Regions from separate parts of the Afipia sp. GW822-FHT03D08 genome, predicted to be linked through region 1. Evidence: riboswitches for the same ligand, from Rfam matches in the RefSeq annotation. Region 1 holds a riboswitch; the other holds the start of a gene.
The links. Region 1 has a riboswitch for cobalamin ahead of AC1RM7_RS06130 (TonB-dependent receptor). Riboswitches for the same ligand answer to the same signal wherever they lie in the genome.
Positions count from the first base shown of each region.

Region 2: it holds a riboswitch for cobalamin, as region 1 does, so the genes downstream of both, metE (5-methyltetrahydropteroyltriglutamate--homocysteine S-methyltransferase) here and AC1RM7_RS06130 (TonB-dependent receptor) in region 1, are expected to answer to the same signal.

Region 1 is NZ_JBXANK010000001.1:1,231,042-1,238,840, forward strand. Features, by position in the region: gene AC1RM7_RS06075 (hypothetical protein) at 17-589, opposite strand; gene AC1RM7_RS06080 (hypothetical protein) at 627-1,118, opposite strand; gene AC1RM7_RS06085 (hypothetical protein) at 1,419-1,568, shown strand; tRNA gene AC1RM7_RS06090 (tRNA-Thr) at 1,594-1,668, opposite strand; gene AC1RM7_RS06095 (hypothetical protein) at 1,949-2,152, shown strand; gene AC1RM7_RS06100 (hypothetical protein) at 2,239-2,370, shown strand; gene AC1RM7_RS06105 (hypothetical protein) at 2,521-2,724, shown strand; gene AC1RM7_RS06110 (PRC-barrel domain-containing protein) at 2,810-3,352, shown strand; gene AC1RM7_RS06115 (serine hydrolase domain-containing protein) at 3,739-4,950, shown strand; gene AC1RM7_RS06120 (TspO/MBR family protein) at 4,959-5,435, opposite strand; gene AC1RM7_RS06125 (hypothetical protein) at 5,455-5,886, opposite strand; cobalamin riboswitch at 5,967-6,200, shown strand; gene AC1RM7_RS06130 (TonB-dependent receptor) at 6,369-7,799, shown strand, end outside.
Region 2 is NZ_JBXANK010000002.1:417,969-425,767, forward strand. Features, by position in the region: gene AC1RM7_RS16920 (ribonucleoside-diphosphate reductase subunit alpha) at 1-521, opposite strand, end outside; cobalamin riboswitch at 631-849, opposite strand; cobalamin riboswitch at 1,108-1,321, shown strand; gene metE (5-methyltetrahydropteroyltriglutamate--homocysteine S-methyltransferase) at 1,421-3,772, shown strand; gene AC1RM7_RS16930 (c-type cytochrome) at 3,884-4,279, opposite strand; gene AC1RM7_RS16935 (NAD(P)/FAD-dependent oxidoreductase) at 4,374-5,648, opposite strand; gene AC1RM7_RS16940 (DsrE family protein) at 5,698-6,219, opposite strand; gene AC1RM7_RS16945 (c-type cytochrome) at 6,247-6,552, opposite strand; gene AC1RM7_RS16950 (c-type cytochrome) at 6,552-7,256, opposite strand; gene soxC (sulfite dehydrogenase) at 7,240-7,799, opposite strand, start outside.

The sequences.
Region 1 (7,799 bases):
TATCCGATCAATCAGATCAGTATTTGTAGCGAAGCGGACGCGATCCGTGCGCCATGGCGTGGCCGTGGTGACGGTGCGTGTAATAGTACTTCGGCGCGGTGCGATACGGACGGTAGTGCATCCGATGATAGCCGCGGTGATAATGGCGGCGGGCGTAGCGATAGCTGTAGACCGCAGGTCCCTGCACGCCCGGTGCGCCGTCATAGTAATGGCTGGTGGCGTTGCCGTACGGACCGCCATCATAACCATAACGATAAGGCCGGCCGTAGTAGCGCGAACCGATCACCGCGCGTTCCTGATAGGTCGGCACCGGAGCAAAGTTGCCGGGGCCGGTATAGGTCGGGCCCTGATTCACCCAGTAATACTGCGGGCTTGCATACGTCTGATAAGCGTCCGCATCGGTCAGACGCTCGCGCACACCGCAACCGCCGTAACCGTAGCCGGTGCCGTAACCGCATCCGTAGTTGTAAGCATAATAGCCGTAGCTGCCGCACGGATCGGTCACCGCACATGCCTGCGCGGGTGCCGCCGTCGCCATGGTCGCAGCAAAGGCTGCTCCCGCAATCAATCCTGCAATCGTCTGACGCATTACTCTCTCCTGTTTAAACACTTTTGTTTTGGTCTCGTTATTGTTTCAGATCGGGCCGGAAACCATTCGGCCTGTAGCTGGGCCGGAAGCCGTTCGGCCGACCGCTCTGATCGCGCGGCGCTTCGATGATCGACGGTGGATATAGCGGAACGTCGTAGTGCTGCTGCGGCGCCGGCGGCGCGGATTGCGCGGACCACGAGCGATGATAGCTCTCCGCAGGCTGCGGCAGCGCGCGATTGGCAGGCGGCTGAATTTCGAGACGGCCGTAGCCCGGCGTGCGTCCGGCGCTCGGATAATAGTGGCCGACTTCGGGGCCGATGTAGCGATCCCAGCCGCCATAAACGCGGTCCGCATTCTTGAAATGTTTGGCGAGGCCCCATTCGCCTTCGACGACGGCATAGGACGCATCGCGGCCATTGATCATGACGGGAACGCCCGCACGGCCGGGAATCACGATCAACGGACCGGTATCGGCCGCAGCCGATGCCGCCGTTCCGATCAAGATCGCCAGAGCCAGTATCGCACGCATGGAATGAGACCTTCGTTGAAGCCGCACCCTAATCCAGCGAGGCAAGCCAGGAGTTAAAGGCCCCGCCCAATCGTCAGGTAAGCCTAACGCGTAAGCATTTGCGGTCGCTCAATTGCGAGCGATTTCAATAAGATTTTGGAAAGTGGAAGGTTAACGGCGGGCGCCGGGCGGGCTCGCTCGCCCGGTTCCACAGGTGAAACAACGCCTCTCGACAACGTGATTATATGATAATCATCATTCTATTGATCGGCCGGATATGCCACTTAGCTCCTCCGTCAGAACGAACAGAGGAGAACTTCGATGACCGTGCAAACCAGAGAATTCAACCACCATCGTTATGAATTCGTGCGTGGCAACGACGGCGATTTCATCGCGTATCAGCGCCATCTCGGCGACGGCGTCTGGCAGACGTTTTCCACGTGGATGATTCCGCGCGCAAACGAGGGCTAAGAAATCGGCCGACGGCGGCGGTAAATGGTGCCGGTTGAGAGGATTGAACTCCCGACCTTCGGTTTACAAAACCGCTGCTCTACCGCTGAGCTAAACCGGCGTCGGGGAACAGCTATCAGCGCGGCCGCCTCAGGACAAGACCGCCAGCGATGTTGCCGGGTCGCACGCCAACGGAAAAGCCGCCGCTCGAAGCGACGGCTTTCCGGACAGGACATTGGTCCGCGGCTTTTTCCGCTTCCACCTTCACCTGGCCACCGCCTGGCGTCCCCCGGGGTTCCGGGAACCGCGCATCGCAATGCCGTGAACCTCCGACTTTACCGCAGCGACCAACGGAGGGACTTGTCGCCGATGTCACGGCGCCGGCGCGGAGAACTGTTGCAATGACCGAGTGGTTGCTGGGCACGCTGCTGGTGCTGATCCTGATCATCAAGCTGCTCGACTATTTGGAGCTCTTCGATGTGCTCGACTTTTTGTCCGCGGTCCTGAAGCTGACCGGCGCGCTGTTTTTTGGCATCGCCAGCCTGATCATCTGGGCGTCGCGCAAATTGCTGGGCAAGAGCGGCGGACGAACCGAGGCCGGCTGAAATTCACAGCCATTCAATTTGCGCTGTCGTCCGATTTGGGCCACCAGTAAATGTGGTTGAGACATCGGGCGCGCGGAGGATTTCGCATGGACGGCAACGGCGGGTTTCGGGCGCACCACAAATACCTGATTGCCGCGATCGGCGTGATTGCCGCTCTCGCTTTCCTCTACAACCTGGGGATTTTCGACGTCTGGTCGGTGGATCAGGCCGCGAAATAGCAATCGCGCGAACGCCAAATATTCCCCCTGTCCTGCGTCAAAACGCCTGTGAATTGCGTGGACAACTCGGCGCGCCTCGGAACGGTCACGGTCTCGTCACCGTTGCCTACGCAGGTAGACAGCGATTCAGGCAACCAGACGAGGACGATCATGCCTTCACATGATGACGACCGTTATGAAAATGCCCTCGACGACGTCATCGCCCAATGCGGCGGTGACACGCGCGGCGCCTTGATGGCGTTGCTCGCGGCGAACGAATTCCTCGAAGCCCAGCTCAACGATCTCCACGCAGCGATCGAAACCGGCGAGGTTCCGCTGCGCTTCGAGAAGGTGCCGGCAAACTTGCTAAATTGACGCGGGCGAACAGAGATAGTTCCCGGAACATAAGCAAGCGGTTTGGGTTCTTCCGTTTCAATCGATTTATTGAAAGGAGAATCCGATGATCAAGAAATATGTGGCTGCAGCTCTGCTCGGAACCGCGTTGGCTGGTGGAGCGGCGTTCGCGCAGACCACAACTCCGGCCTCGCCTTCCCCTGCTCCCGCTGCTTCTGTATCCAGCGAGCAGATGAATCTGCAAGGCAACTGGCGGGCTTCCAAGCTTGTCGGCCTCGCGGTTTATAACGACGCCAACGAGAAGCTCGGCGACATCAGTGAAATCCTTCTCGACAAGAGCGGCAAGGTCAACGCCGTGATCATCGGCGTCGGCGGTTTCCTCGGCGTCGGTCAGCACGACATCGCCGTGACGTTCGACAAGCTGAAATGGGTCGATGAGCCGGTCCGCTCGGCGTCGGCCGACAAGATGCCGGGCTCGGCAGGAACGTCGACAACAACCCGGCCGTCGACAACCACGGGCGCGGCTGGCGGCGGCATGGCTGCGACCGCGACCAAGAATGAATGGTACCCGGACCATGCGGTGATGAGCGGCACCAAGGAGCAGCTCAAGGCCATGCCGGCATTCAAGTACTCGGAAAACGCGAAATAAAGGCATAGACAGGCCAAGATAGCCTGCACATCAGCGCGGCCGAATCGGCTCAGCCGGTTCGGCCGTTCGCGTGCCTATCTAAAGATAGGCGCTGAGGCACCATGCGTTGAGCGCAGCCGCAACCGCCAAGGTGACGGCGAGCAACGTATCGACCGCAATCGGCTCCTCAGGAGCCAGTCTGAGAATCATCCGCGTCATACCGGGATTTGACCGCCCCGGCGGCTGAGAGTCTCGCGCATTGTTTTTGCTGGGCCCCCTTGTCAGTTTTCCCTTTCCGAGTCCGATTCTCCCGGGTTCTGGCAGATGGTTGTGCGGCGCAGTGTTGTCATGCGCCGATTTAAACGCACAATGTCCCGCGTTTCTTTCAGCCTGAGAAAAAGAAAAACATGACAGCCAAATTGACCGCAAAGAGTCCCGCAAAAAAACTGATGACTGAATTCCCGCCAGCGCGGGACAATCTCGTAACCCTCGCCAACTGGCGCACCCAGCCTTCCAGCGACTGGAGCTTTCACAACGTCCGCCGCCTGCTGCCGACCGCGAACATCGCGGCGTCGAAAAACCCCGTTCCGCTGGAAAGCTCGCTTGTCGAAATCGGCGAGGTCGCCTTCGAGGGGAGCAAGGGCCGGACCACGCTGCGCGATGCGCTGCGTACTACGAACACCAAGGGGTTTCTGGTTCTTCGCCGCGGCAGGATAGCGGCCGAGTGGTACGCGGGCGGCATGGATGCCACGACGCCGCATATCGTGTTCTCGGTGAGCAAGTCGATCTGCGGTGCGCTTGGCGGAATTCTCGCGGACAAGGGATTTCTCAACCCCAACCGGCCCGTAACCGATTACGTGCCCGAGGTCTCGTCTTCGGTGTACGGCGGCTGCTCGGTGCGGCATCTGCTCGACATGACGGTCGGCATCTCCTTTACCGAGGATTACGTCGATCCGGACGGCGATGTCGCGCGCTATCGCCGCGCTGTGGGATGGGATGTCATTCAACCCGGCCAGAGCACCATGGCGCTGCGCGAATACCTCGCGACCCAGAAGCCCGACGGCAAAACCCACGGCCACGCATTCCACTATGTCTCGACCAACACAGACCTGCTCGGCTGGGTCTATGAGCGCGCGGCGGGCCGCGCCCTGTCCGATCTGCTTGGCGAATATCTCTGGACGCCGCTCGGCGCGGAAACCGACGCTTATATCACGCTCGATCCGGAAGGCGCGATGCGCGCCGCCGGCGGCATTTGCGCCGCGCCGCGCGACCTCGCCCGTTTTGGCGAAATGATCCGGCAGCGCGGTGTCGCGCACGGCAGGCAGGTCATTCCCGGCTGGTGGATCGACGACATCAACGACAATGGCGATCCGGAAGCCTGGGCGCGCGGCGAATTCGCCGAGATGTTTCCCGATGCGGCCTATCGCAGCAAGTTCTATCAGATCGACCGCAAGCGGCGCACGCTGTGCTGCATCGGCATCCACGGCCAGTGGATCTACATCGATCCCATCAGCGAACTGGTGATCGTTCGCGTCGCCGCCGAGCCGATCCCGCTCGATGTCGACAACTACCGCGCCTGGCGGCGCGGCTTCGCGGCCATCGTCCAGCACTTTTCATAGGACGTCGGTTAGTTCATCGCGACCACGCCGGCATTCAGCGTGGTCGCGTATGCGACCCAAGCCAGATACGGCGCGAGCAGCCAGGCCGCGGACTTGTCGGCGCGTGAAGCCGCGATAATTGTCATCACAATGGCGATCAACAGTCCGATGATGATAACGAGCGCGGTGCGGGTGCCGTGCCATCCGAAGAAGACCGGCGACCACGCCGCGTTCAGCGCAAGCTGAATCAGAAACCAGGTGATCGCCGAGGCCCGCGGAGCCGAAGGCGCCGCGCGATCCCACAGGCGCCACAGGCTGACAGCCATCAGAATGTAGAGAATGGTCCACGCGATTGGAAAAACCACCGGCGGCGGTGTCCACCACGGCTTTGCCAGCGCCGCATACCACACCGGGATTTCGGGCCGCGTCACATATGATTCGAGAATCCCGACGCCGAGACACAGCAGCAGGCAGAGGGCCAACCGCCCGGCTGATTTCGACGTCATGACATCCCTCCGTAGACGCTCAGCGCGTCAGCCTTTCCAGTTCGGGAAACGCGGCGTAGGTGACACCCTTACAAAGATCCTCGGTATCCTCGATGATGCGATCGAGCCGCCCGTCAACGTACACGCCCGCACGCTCCTTCACACCGGCGTAACGCCCCGCAATGCGCGCATTCAAGCGCACACACACGACATAGCGCCGTCGGCCCCCGACTTCCTTTTGCGCCGGTTCTGAAATCCCGGCGTCGCGTATGCCCGTTGGATCGTTCAGGTAGGTCCGCAGCAGCGCAAGCAGTTCGGGACGGTAGTTCGCAGGATACGGCTGGTTCTCGATGCCGCGATCGGCGGTGTAGGACAGGCCGTCGCTGCCGCCAGTCCACGTACAGCCCGCAAGACCGAGCGCAACCAGCGCCAGCGCAACGCTCCGCGTATATGTCACCAATTTGCAACGCATTCCGATGAAGTCCACAACCTGAGGCATCGCATTGGGTTTCTTGGACATTGTGTCATTGACAAGGCAACACCTCGCCGGTTGATTGCAACCACGGCACAGGTGCCAGCGCAAGCTGGCGAATAGGGAATTCGGTGCCGCCGTGCAGGCTCGTAAAAGTGACGTCTGCATGGCCATTCCGAAGCTGCCCCCGCAACTGTCAGCGGTGAGCCGTTGTCCAATATGCCACTGAGCGAAGGCTTTTCAGCCGGGCTTGGGAAGGCGGACAACGGCGACGATCCGCGAGCCAGGAGACCTGCCTGTACCGGTCATCCTTCCGTCGCACGGGGCGTGCGAAGGGGCGGCGTTCCGCAGCGGTGACGTGACGTAACTGTTGCGGAGGTTCGGCCGATGGCCTGTTTCCTCAGTCAGGACGGAACGTGTGGAGGCAGAAACCTGCCGCCGGCCGTCGTGTCTGCGCGTTCTCACCGCGCCTCCGCGATCACATGCATCGGCGGGGCTTCAACGTGACTCAGTATTCCAAATCTCTCTTTCCGGCGGCGACGCTCGGACTCTCATTCGCAGCGGCATGCCTTGCGGGCACCGCCCTCGTCAGCCCTGCCCTCGCGCAGGACAATGGCGGTGCGCTGCCGGCGATCAACGTCGATGCGACGCGTCTCTATGGCACCGGCGGCAATGCGGGGAGCAACACCGGCGCTCCCGCCAACTCCATCGGCATCGTCGGCGCTTCGACGACGGTCATCACCAAGGAAGATATTGCGCGGGCGCCCGGCCAAACTATCCAAGATGTTTTGGCCACTGTGCCGGGCGTGCAACTGCAGACATTGTTCGGAGGCGTCAATGGCGCCGGGACGACCGTCGATTTGCGCGGTTTCGGTGCGTTTGCGACGGCCAATACACTTATCTTGATCAACGGACGGCGCATCAACGACGTTGACCTCGCTGGTGTCGACCTCTCGACAATTCCGCTTTACTCGATCGAGCGCATCGAAGTCACTCGCGGCAATAGCGGCGCAGTATTGTATGGCGACAACGCTATTGGTGGCGTCGTCAATATTGTCACCAAAACCGGCGCCGGTGCCGGTAAACCTATCGAAATGCGCGTTGAAGGCGGCGCGGGTTCTTACGGTGCCCGCCAGGGCAGCACGTCCTTTACGACCAATAACGGCCCTTGGTCGTCGTCGGCATTTGCAAACGTTTTCAAGTCCGATGGCTATCGCGTCAACAACGCAACCGATCAGCGGAATGCGGTAGGTGAAATCCGTTACACAACGACAGATTTCAGCGCGTTCTTTAATTTGTCGGGCGATGACCAGCACTTGGGCCTCCCGGGAGGCCGGACTGTCAATGCTTTCGTCAACGAACTCGCTACCGACCGGCGCGGCGCGGCCACGCCGTTCGATTTCGGAAACAAGCAAGGAGCCAATGCGACTGCAGGCTTCACCAAGACACTCTGGAACGGCGCCGAACTGATCGTCGATGGCGGTGTGCGCAACAAAAATCAGCAATCAGCTTTCTTTAGTCCGTTTTCCGAGAGTTATGTCGATAGCGTTCTAACGACGTGGTCGATCACGCCTCGCCTCAACATCAAGAATGATATTCTTGGCCTTCGTTCGAACATTCTGACCGGTATCGATTACTACGATGCAAAGTACGACTCGGATCGGCCGATGTTCAAAGGTTTGGCTCCGATACACGTCTACAATCTCACACAGCGCACCCTCGGCGGATACTGGCAGCAAACTTTGGGGCTCCTTCCGACAACCGATTTCTCTTACGGTGCGCGTGTTCAGAACACACAGGTTAGCGCACGCGACCGCTACGACCCGACTGCTCCCGCCCCGCTATTCTCGACGGGAGCGCAGGACCTCCCGCTAAACAGCAACGAAACTCAATACGCATTGCACGTAGGCTTG
Region 2 (7,799 bases), on a different contig from region 1:
CACGCTTCCTGAATAATCAGGGTCAGGCGCTCGACATCGAGCGGCACGCGCGTGCCGTTGCCGAGCGTGACATGCAACTGCGGCTCGGAGGATGCCTTCACCGGCTTGGCGGCGGCGGCTTCGGCGCGCTGACGCTGACGTTCGTCGCGATAGAGCACGTAGGCACGGGCAACCTTGTGGTGCTCGCTGCGCATCAGCGCCAGTTCGACCTGATCCTGGACATCCTCGATGTGGAAAGTGCGGCCCTCGCCGATCCGGCGCGTCAGCGCGCTGACGACTTCGTTGGTCAGTTGCTCGATCACCTCGTGAATGCGGCGCGACGCCGCCGCGGTGTGCCCCTCGACGGCGAGGAACGCCTTGGTCATCGCGATCGAGATCTTGCTGGCATCGAACGGCGAGACCGTGCCGTTGCGGCGGATGATCTGGAGCGGCGGCTCCGCCGCAGGGACAGCCAGTGACTCGGAACGCAACTGAATGAGAGGAGCGGATTTGGCGGCTTCGCGTTCGATCGAGAGTGACATCGGCAGACCCCGTGCGTGTTGCAATTTTCTGGGGGCTTGGGCCGAAGGCGCATGGTCACGGCGCGGGAACGCACCGAAGCACGCGACCGCCGGACACCCCGCCCGTGGACGTTCTTTTGGTGTCGCGGCAGGTCTCCTGGCTCGCAGTTCGGCGCTGAATCCGGTCTTCCCGATGCGAAAACGCATCAGTGACATCGGTCGGATTCAACTCACTGCTTACAGTTGCGGGGGCAGCGCCGGATTTGTCGCGTCGGAGTGCAACTCACCGGCTTCCCATCTTCGCCACCAAGTCTTGCGACCGGGTGGAACCGTGACACCCACATCTGGTGTGCTTCGCGACGCCAAGTCAAGCGAGGCGAATGTGGATAGCGGGACAAAAGATCGCGATTGCTTAAAATACCCAAGGAAAACCGCCAAAGTTTTTTTTCGGCGCGCGAGGAAAAGCGGCCGTGAATCCGGTCAGCGGATCGCGCCGACGGAAATCTGCTTCCGCGATTCTCGCCGGAGCGCTGCCCACTCGCCTGGCGCGCGCAGTCAATGCCGCCGCAGTGGGAAGCTTTCCCTTTGACCCGGCGCGAGCCGCTTCACATAACTTGACCATCGCGGTTCTGCGGGCACGTTGCCCGGAGCCAAGAGGGAATGCGGTGCGCGCGGTTTTGGATCGCGCAAGTCCGGAGCTGCCCCCGCAACTGTAGACGGTGAGCCTGTCCATCGATGCCACTGAGGCGAAAGCCTCGGGAAGGCCGGACATAAGGCGTTGAGCCGTGAGCCAGGAGACCTGCCGCGATCACAGTACGTCCATGGGCGGGGTGCCCCGGTGTGTCGCTTGCGAGAGAACGGCGCCGCCGTCTCTGTTGTTCGCGCATGTCCGGCCCTGCCCCAACATCACGGGGTTTCCGATGTCGAATTCGTCTTCCGTTACTTCCATTCCCGTCGCCACGTTCGGCACGCCGCGGATCGGTCCGCGCCGCGAGCTGAAAACCGCGCTGGAGAACTACTGGTCCGGCAGGATCGACGAGGCTTCGCTGGTCAAAACGGCGGCGCAGCTTCGCGCCGACAACTGGGCGCGCCAGAAAGCGCGCGGCGTGACCGTCATTCCCTCGAACGACTTCTCTTTCTACGATCAGGTGCTCGACACCAGTGTGATGGTCGGCGCCATTCCCGACGTCTACAACTGGACAGGCGGCGAGGTTTCGCTCGCAACATATTTTGCGATGGCGCGCGGCTCGCAGGGCGAAGACCCTGCATGTGAACACGGCCATGCGCAACATCACCACGGTCATGGCGCGCCCGCGCAGGAAATGACCAAGTGGTTCGACACCAACTATCACTACATGGTGCCGGAATTCTCGAAGGATCAGACCTTCGCACTGTCCTCGACCAAGCCGATCGACGAATACAGGGAAGCCAGGGCGCTCGGCTATCGGACACGGCCGGTGCTGGTCGGCCCGGTGACATTCCTCAAGCTGGGCAAGAGCCATGACGCCTCGTTCAGCAACCTGTCGCTGCTGGACAAGCTGTTGCCGGCTTATATCGAAGTGCTCAACAAGCTCGCAACGGAAGGCGCGGACTGGGTGCAGCTTGACGAACCGTGCCTCGTACTCGATCTCGATGCGGACGAAAAGGCTGCGTTGAAGACGGCCTATAGCGAACTCGCGCTCAAGGTGCCCGGCACCAAGATCATGCTGGCCACCTACTTCGGTGAACTCGGCGACAACGCCGATCTCGTCGCCAAGCTGCCCGTCGCGGGCGTGCATCTCGATCTGGTGCGCGGCAAGGGTCAGATCGATACGGTCTTGAGCAAGATGCCTGCGGATCGCGTGATTTCGCTCGGCGTCATCGACGGACGCAACATCTGGCGCGCGAACCTGCCGGCCATTCTCGATCGCATCGAGCCAGTCGTTGCCGGGCGCGGCGCGCATTTGATCGAAATCGCCCCGTCATGCTCGCTGCTGCATGTGCCGATCGACCTCGATCAGGAAACCGCGCTCGATGCGGATCTCAAGAGCTGGCTCGCCTTCTCGTTGCAGAAGATGAGCGAGCTTTCTGCGCTCGGACGGGCGCTCGCCGTCGGACGCAACACGGTGAAAGACGAACTCGCGGCCTCGGCCGCCGCCGCCGCTGCGCGCAAGGCTTCGCCGAAAGTGCACAACAAGGCGGTTGCCGAACGTGTCGCCGCGATCACGGCGGTCATGGCCAAACGCCGCAGTGCCTTTGCCAGGCGCGCGCAGATTCAGCGCGCGAGGTTCAAGCTCCCGGTCTTTCCGACCACGACCATCGGCTCGTTCCCGCAGACCAGCGACGTGCGCAAGGCGCGCGCCGCGTTCACCAAAGGCACGATCAGCCAGGCCGATTATGACCGCTTTCTGCGCGAGGAAACCAGACGCACCGTGGAATGGCAGGAAACGATCGGTCTCGACGTGCTGGTTCACGGCGAGTTCGAACGCAACGACATGGTGCAGTATTTCGGCGAGCAGCTTTCGGGCTTCGCCTTCACCAAGAGCGCGTGGGTGCAGAGCTACGGCTCGCGCTGCGTGCGCCCGCCGATCCTGTTCGGCGACGTCTCACGGCCGAAGCCGATGACGGTCGAATGGTGGAAATATGCCCAGTCGCTGACCAGGCGCCCTATGAAGGGCATGCTCACCGGTCCGGTGACCATCCTCAACTGGTCGTTCGTGCGCGACGACATTCCGCGCAGCGAGTCATGCCGGCAGATCGCACTCGCAATCCGCGACGAGGTGACCGATCTCGAAAAGGCCGGCGCGACCATGATCCAGATCGACGAGGCGGCGCTTCGCGAAGGTCTTCCGCTGCGGCGGTCCGAGTGGAAAACCTATCTCGACTGGGCGGTGGGCAGCTTCCGCATCACGGCCTCGGGCGTCGCGGATGAAACGCAGATCCACACCCACATGTGCTACTCGGAGTTCAACGACATCATCGACGCCATCGGCGCGATGGACGCCGACGTGATCTCGATCGAGACCTCACGGTCGAAGATGGAACTGCTCGACGCCTTCGTGACCTACAGGTATCCGAACGAAATCGGACCCGGCGTCTACGACATCCATTCGCCGCGCGTGCCTGATGTCGAGGAGATGACCGGGCTGATCGAGAAGGCCCGCAGCCATTTGACGGCGGACCAGATCTGGATCAATCCGGATTGCGGCCTCAAGACCCGCGGCTGGCCGGAGGTCAGGTCGGCGCTGACCAACATGGTCGAAGCGGCCCGGCAGGCGCGTGGAGCGGCTTAGAAGCTGTCATTCCGGACAGCCCGTTTTGCGGGCTGATCCGGAATCCAGACATGATGACAACTGATGAAGATTCCGGGCTCGCGCAAAAGCGCGCCCCGGAATGACGGGCTCTTACTTCTTCTTCCCGTCGGCGCCGAACTGCTTGAGATAGGCGGTGAGATCCTTGATCTCATCGTCCTTCTTGATGCCCGCGAAGGCCATCTTGGTGCCGGGGATCTTGGCCTTCGGGTCCTTGATGTATTCGGCGAACACCGCCTCGTCCCAGGTGATGCCGGAATTCTTGTTGGCTTCGGAATAGTTGTAACCCGCGACGCTGCCCGACTTGCGGCCGAACAGGCCGTTCAACTCGGGGCCGACGCTGTTTTTCGCCGTTTCACCAACCTGATGGCAGGCGCGGCACTTGTTGAAGGACTTCTCACCCGCGGCGACGTCCTGAGCGTTGGCGGTGCCGGCGAAACTGACGGCGGTGGCAAAAGCGAGGGCAGCGGCAAACGAACGAGCAATCATCTGTTTTGACCTTTGAAGCGGGCTGGAAGGCTGGCAGGAGGACACGCAACCGAAACCCGCCGCGTCGCGGCGGGTTCCGTCGGCGATGGACATATCACGCAAACATATCGGCTGTAATTCCGGCGTACCAGCCCATGTTTTCGGCTTGGGTTTGTTTGCGCAGTTCGGCATCCTCGCCGGTCTTGGACACGAAGGTGGATGACGCCGCGATCTTGCCGTCCTTCGGCTCATAGGCCCCGCCGATCTTCACGCAGTCGTCGGTGTCGATCAGGCTCCAGCAGGTGTTGGTGTAGCGCGCGGGGAACGTGCGCGCCGACACCAGTTCGCCCCGGATCATCATGGCCGCGACCTTGGCCTGGCTGTTGGCGGAGAACGCGGATTTCGGCATGTCGCCGGCGATGCAGGCGTCGCCGAGCACGTAGATGTTGGGATCGGCGGCGGACTTCATGTTCGTTGGGTCGATGGCGCAATAGCCGCTGGCATTGGCAAGGCCGGCATCCCGCGCGATCGCGCCCGCCATCTGCGCCGGGATGACGTTGACCAGCGCCGCGTTCTTGTAGGTCTCGAAGCCGGTGACAACGGTGCCCGTCTTGGGATCGACCGATTTCAAACCGTCATGCACCTTGGGGCCGAGCCACTCGACCAGGCCCTTGTAGTGTTTTTCCCAGCCTTCCTGAAACAGCGCCTGTTTGGAAAAACTGTCCTTCGGATCGATCACAAAAATCTTGGAGCGATCCTTGCGCGCCTTTTTCAGCGCATGCGCCATCATCGACACGCGCTCATAAGGACCGGGCGGGCATCGATAGGGATTGGGCGGCGCGATCATCACGATGACGCCGCCGTTCGGCACCGCATCGAGCTTTTTCTTGAGCAGCAGCGTCTGCGCGCCCGGCTTCCAGGCGTGCGGCATGGCTTCCTCCGCCGCCTGCGACCAGCCCGGAACGGAATCGTATTTCAGGTCGATGCCAGGCGAGACGACCAGCCGGTCATAGGGCAGCTTCTTGCCGTTCGCGAGAATGACCTCCTTCTTGTCACGGTCGATCTTGGCGGCGCGGTCGGCGACCACCGTGACGCCGAGTTTCTTCAATCCGCCGTAGCCGTGGGTGATCGAGGGATAATCCCTGAAACCGCCAAGATAGAGATTGCTGTGGAAGCAGGTCTGATACTTGGCCAGCGGCTCGACCAGCGTGACGGCAATCGCGCCCGCGCTGTCCTTGGCGAGGTATTTGGCGGCTGTCGCGCCGCCCGCGCCGCCGCCGATCACCACCACGCGCGGCTTGCCTTGTCCGAGCACAGCAGGCGCGCCGAACATCATGACGCCCGCGAACGATGCCGATCCCGAAATCAACTGCCGACGATTGATGCTCATCATGCCCCCAATGTTCTATTGAAAAACCGGATTCAGCCGACCGGTCCGATCAGCCGACCTTGAGATAGGCAAAGCCTTTCGATTGCAGCGCCGCGACGGTGGCAACACCCGACGGCACGAAACTGATGAACGGCGCGTCCTTCACCTTGGCCTTGTCGAGCTTGAGCCGCTGGAACGTGATCTCGCACAGAAGAACCTTGAGGCCGTTCTTGGCGAGCGCGGTGACACGCTCGAACAGGGCCGGATCGATGGTCTCATCCTTCCAGGGCGTTCCTTCCAGCGTGCTCAGGAAATACTTCACCGACACGCTGTGGGCGACGATCACCAGTTGCAGGCCGAACGGATCGGAGCCGTAAGCCGAATAATGGTTCGAGATGTTGTTCAGCGTCTGGGCGAAGCGCGCGTTGTCGCCGTAGTCGCAATGATAGAGGCATGCGACATCGCCTTCCTTCTTCAGGTCCGCCATGGCGACGGACTGCGGTGCCGCCTGCGCCGTTGCCGCGGCCAAACCGCCCGCAGCAGCTCCGATAATGAGACTGCGCCGCGTTGCCGAGCTATTCTGGTCTGTCATGACACCCTCCGGAATTTTTGAAACCATTTACTTCTGGGTTCTGAAATAAGCCGCCAGAGCCGCAATGTCACCTGCCTCGAGCCGTCCGGCGATGGTCTGCATCACGGGGTTATCGCGCTGCTTGTCCTTGTAGGCGTTCATCACCGCGATGAACTGGTCTTCCGGCCATCCCGTGATTTTCGGAATGCCCTGAGCCGCGCCCGAAGCACGGTGACAGGTTACACATTCCGTCGATAAATACTCTCCAAGTTGCCGGTCTCCGGCAGCAGCATTTTCCAGCGCCGCCCCCGCCGCCAGAACAAAAAGCATCGCACGGGCCGGCGGGCGTTTCATCAATCGACTTTCGGTCCTGCCTTGCTGTCGGGCGTCACGTCCACCGAGATCGCCCGGCCGGTGATTTTCGGTGCAGCACGGCAGTCTTTCATGCACGGGTCCTTCTTCCAGAACTGCTTTTCGGCAGTCTCGCGGTCATCCTCATAGAAGGCCGCGGCATTCGGCATCTTGATCGAGGTGAAGTTCTTGTCGCTGAGTTCGAAGTTCTCGTCCTTGACGATATCATTCATGCTGAGAAGGTACGCCGTCAGGGCATAAACGTCATCGTCAGACAGTGAACGTGCATTGCCGTATGGCATCGCGCGCTTGATGTAGTCGAACGCGGTCGACAGGTCCGGCCAGAACGAGCCGATGGTCTTGTCGGGACGGTCCGCCTTCAGCGTTCCCGCGCCACCTGCCAAGACCGGCCAGCGGCCCGCGCCTTCGCCGAATTCGCCATGACACGAAGCGCAGCGCTCCTGAAACAACGCGTCCCCCTGCTTCACCGTGCCCTTGCCCGGTGGCAATCCCTTGCCGTCCGGCCGCACATCCGTATCCCACGCCTTGATTTCTTCTGGCAGCGCGGGACGTCCAAGTCCAAGCTTAGACGAGGTCTTCGTTGTCGCCTGTGTGGCAATTTGCTGCGCATGGCCCTGCGGCGTGGCGGCGGCGAGCGCCACGCCAGCAAGCAACGCGAACGCCGTGGCCTTAACCGATCTGGACATTTTCAGTCTCCCCGCCTGAACGCACCAGCCAGGTCTGAATGCCGTTGTTGTGGTAGATCGAATTGACCCCGCGCACCTTGCGCAGTTCGTCCTTGGTCGGCTGCACATAGCCGGTGGAATCCATCGCGCGGGACTGGATCATCAGCTCTTGCCCGTTCCAGTCGAAGTCGACATAGAACCGCACCAGCGACTTGTCGAACACCGGCCCGTCGATGCGGGCGGTCTGCCAGTTGCGTCCGCCGTCCATCGTCACATCGACGCGCTTGACCGTACCGCGGCCGGACCAGGCAAAGCCGCTCAGCACATTGCGGCCCTTGTATTTCAATGGCGCCTGCGGCGACGGATTGGTCACCACAGACTTCGCATCCATGACGAAGGTGTGCTTGCGCGAACGCCCGTCGGCCAGAAGGTCGGTGTATTTCGACGTTTCCTCGCGGGTCTGCCACGGCTGGTCGCCGACCTCGATGCGGCGAATCCATTTCACCCAGAGATTGCCCTCCCAGCCGGGAATCACGGCGCGCAGCGGATAACCCTGTTCGGGCC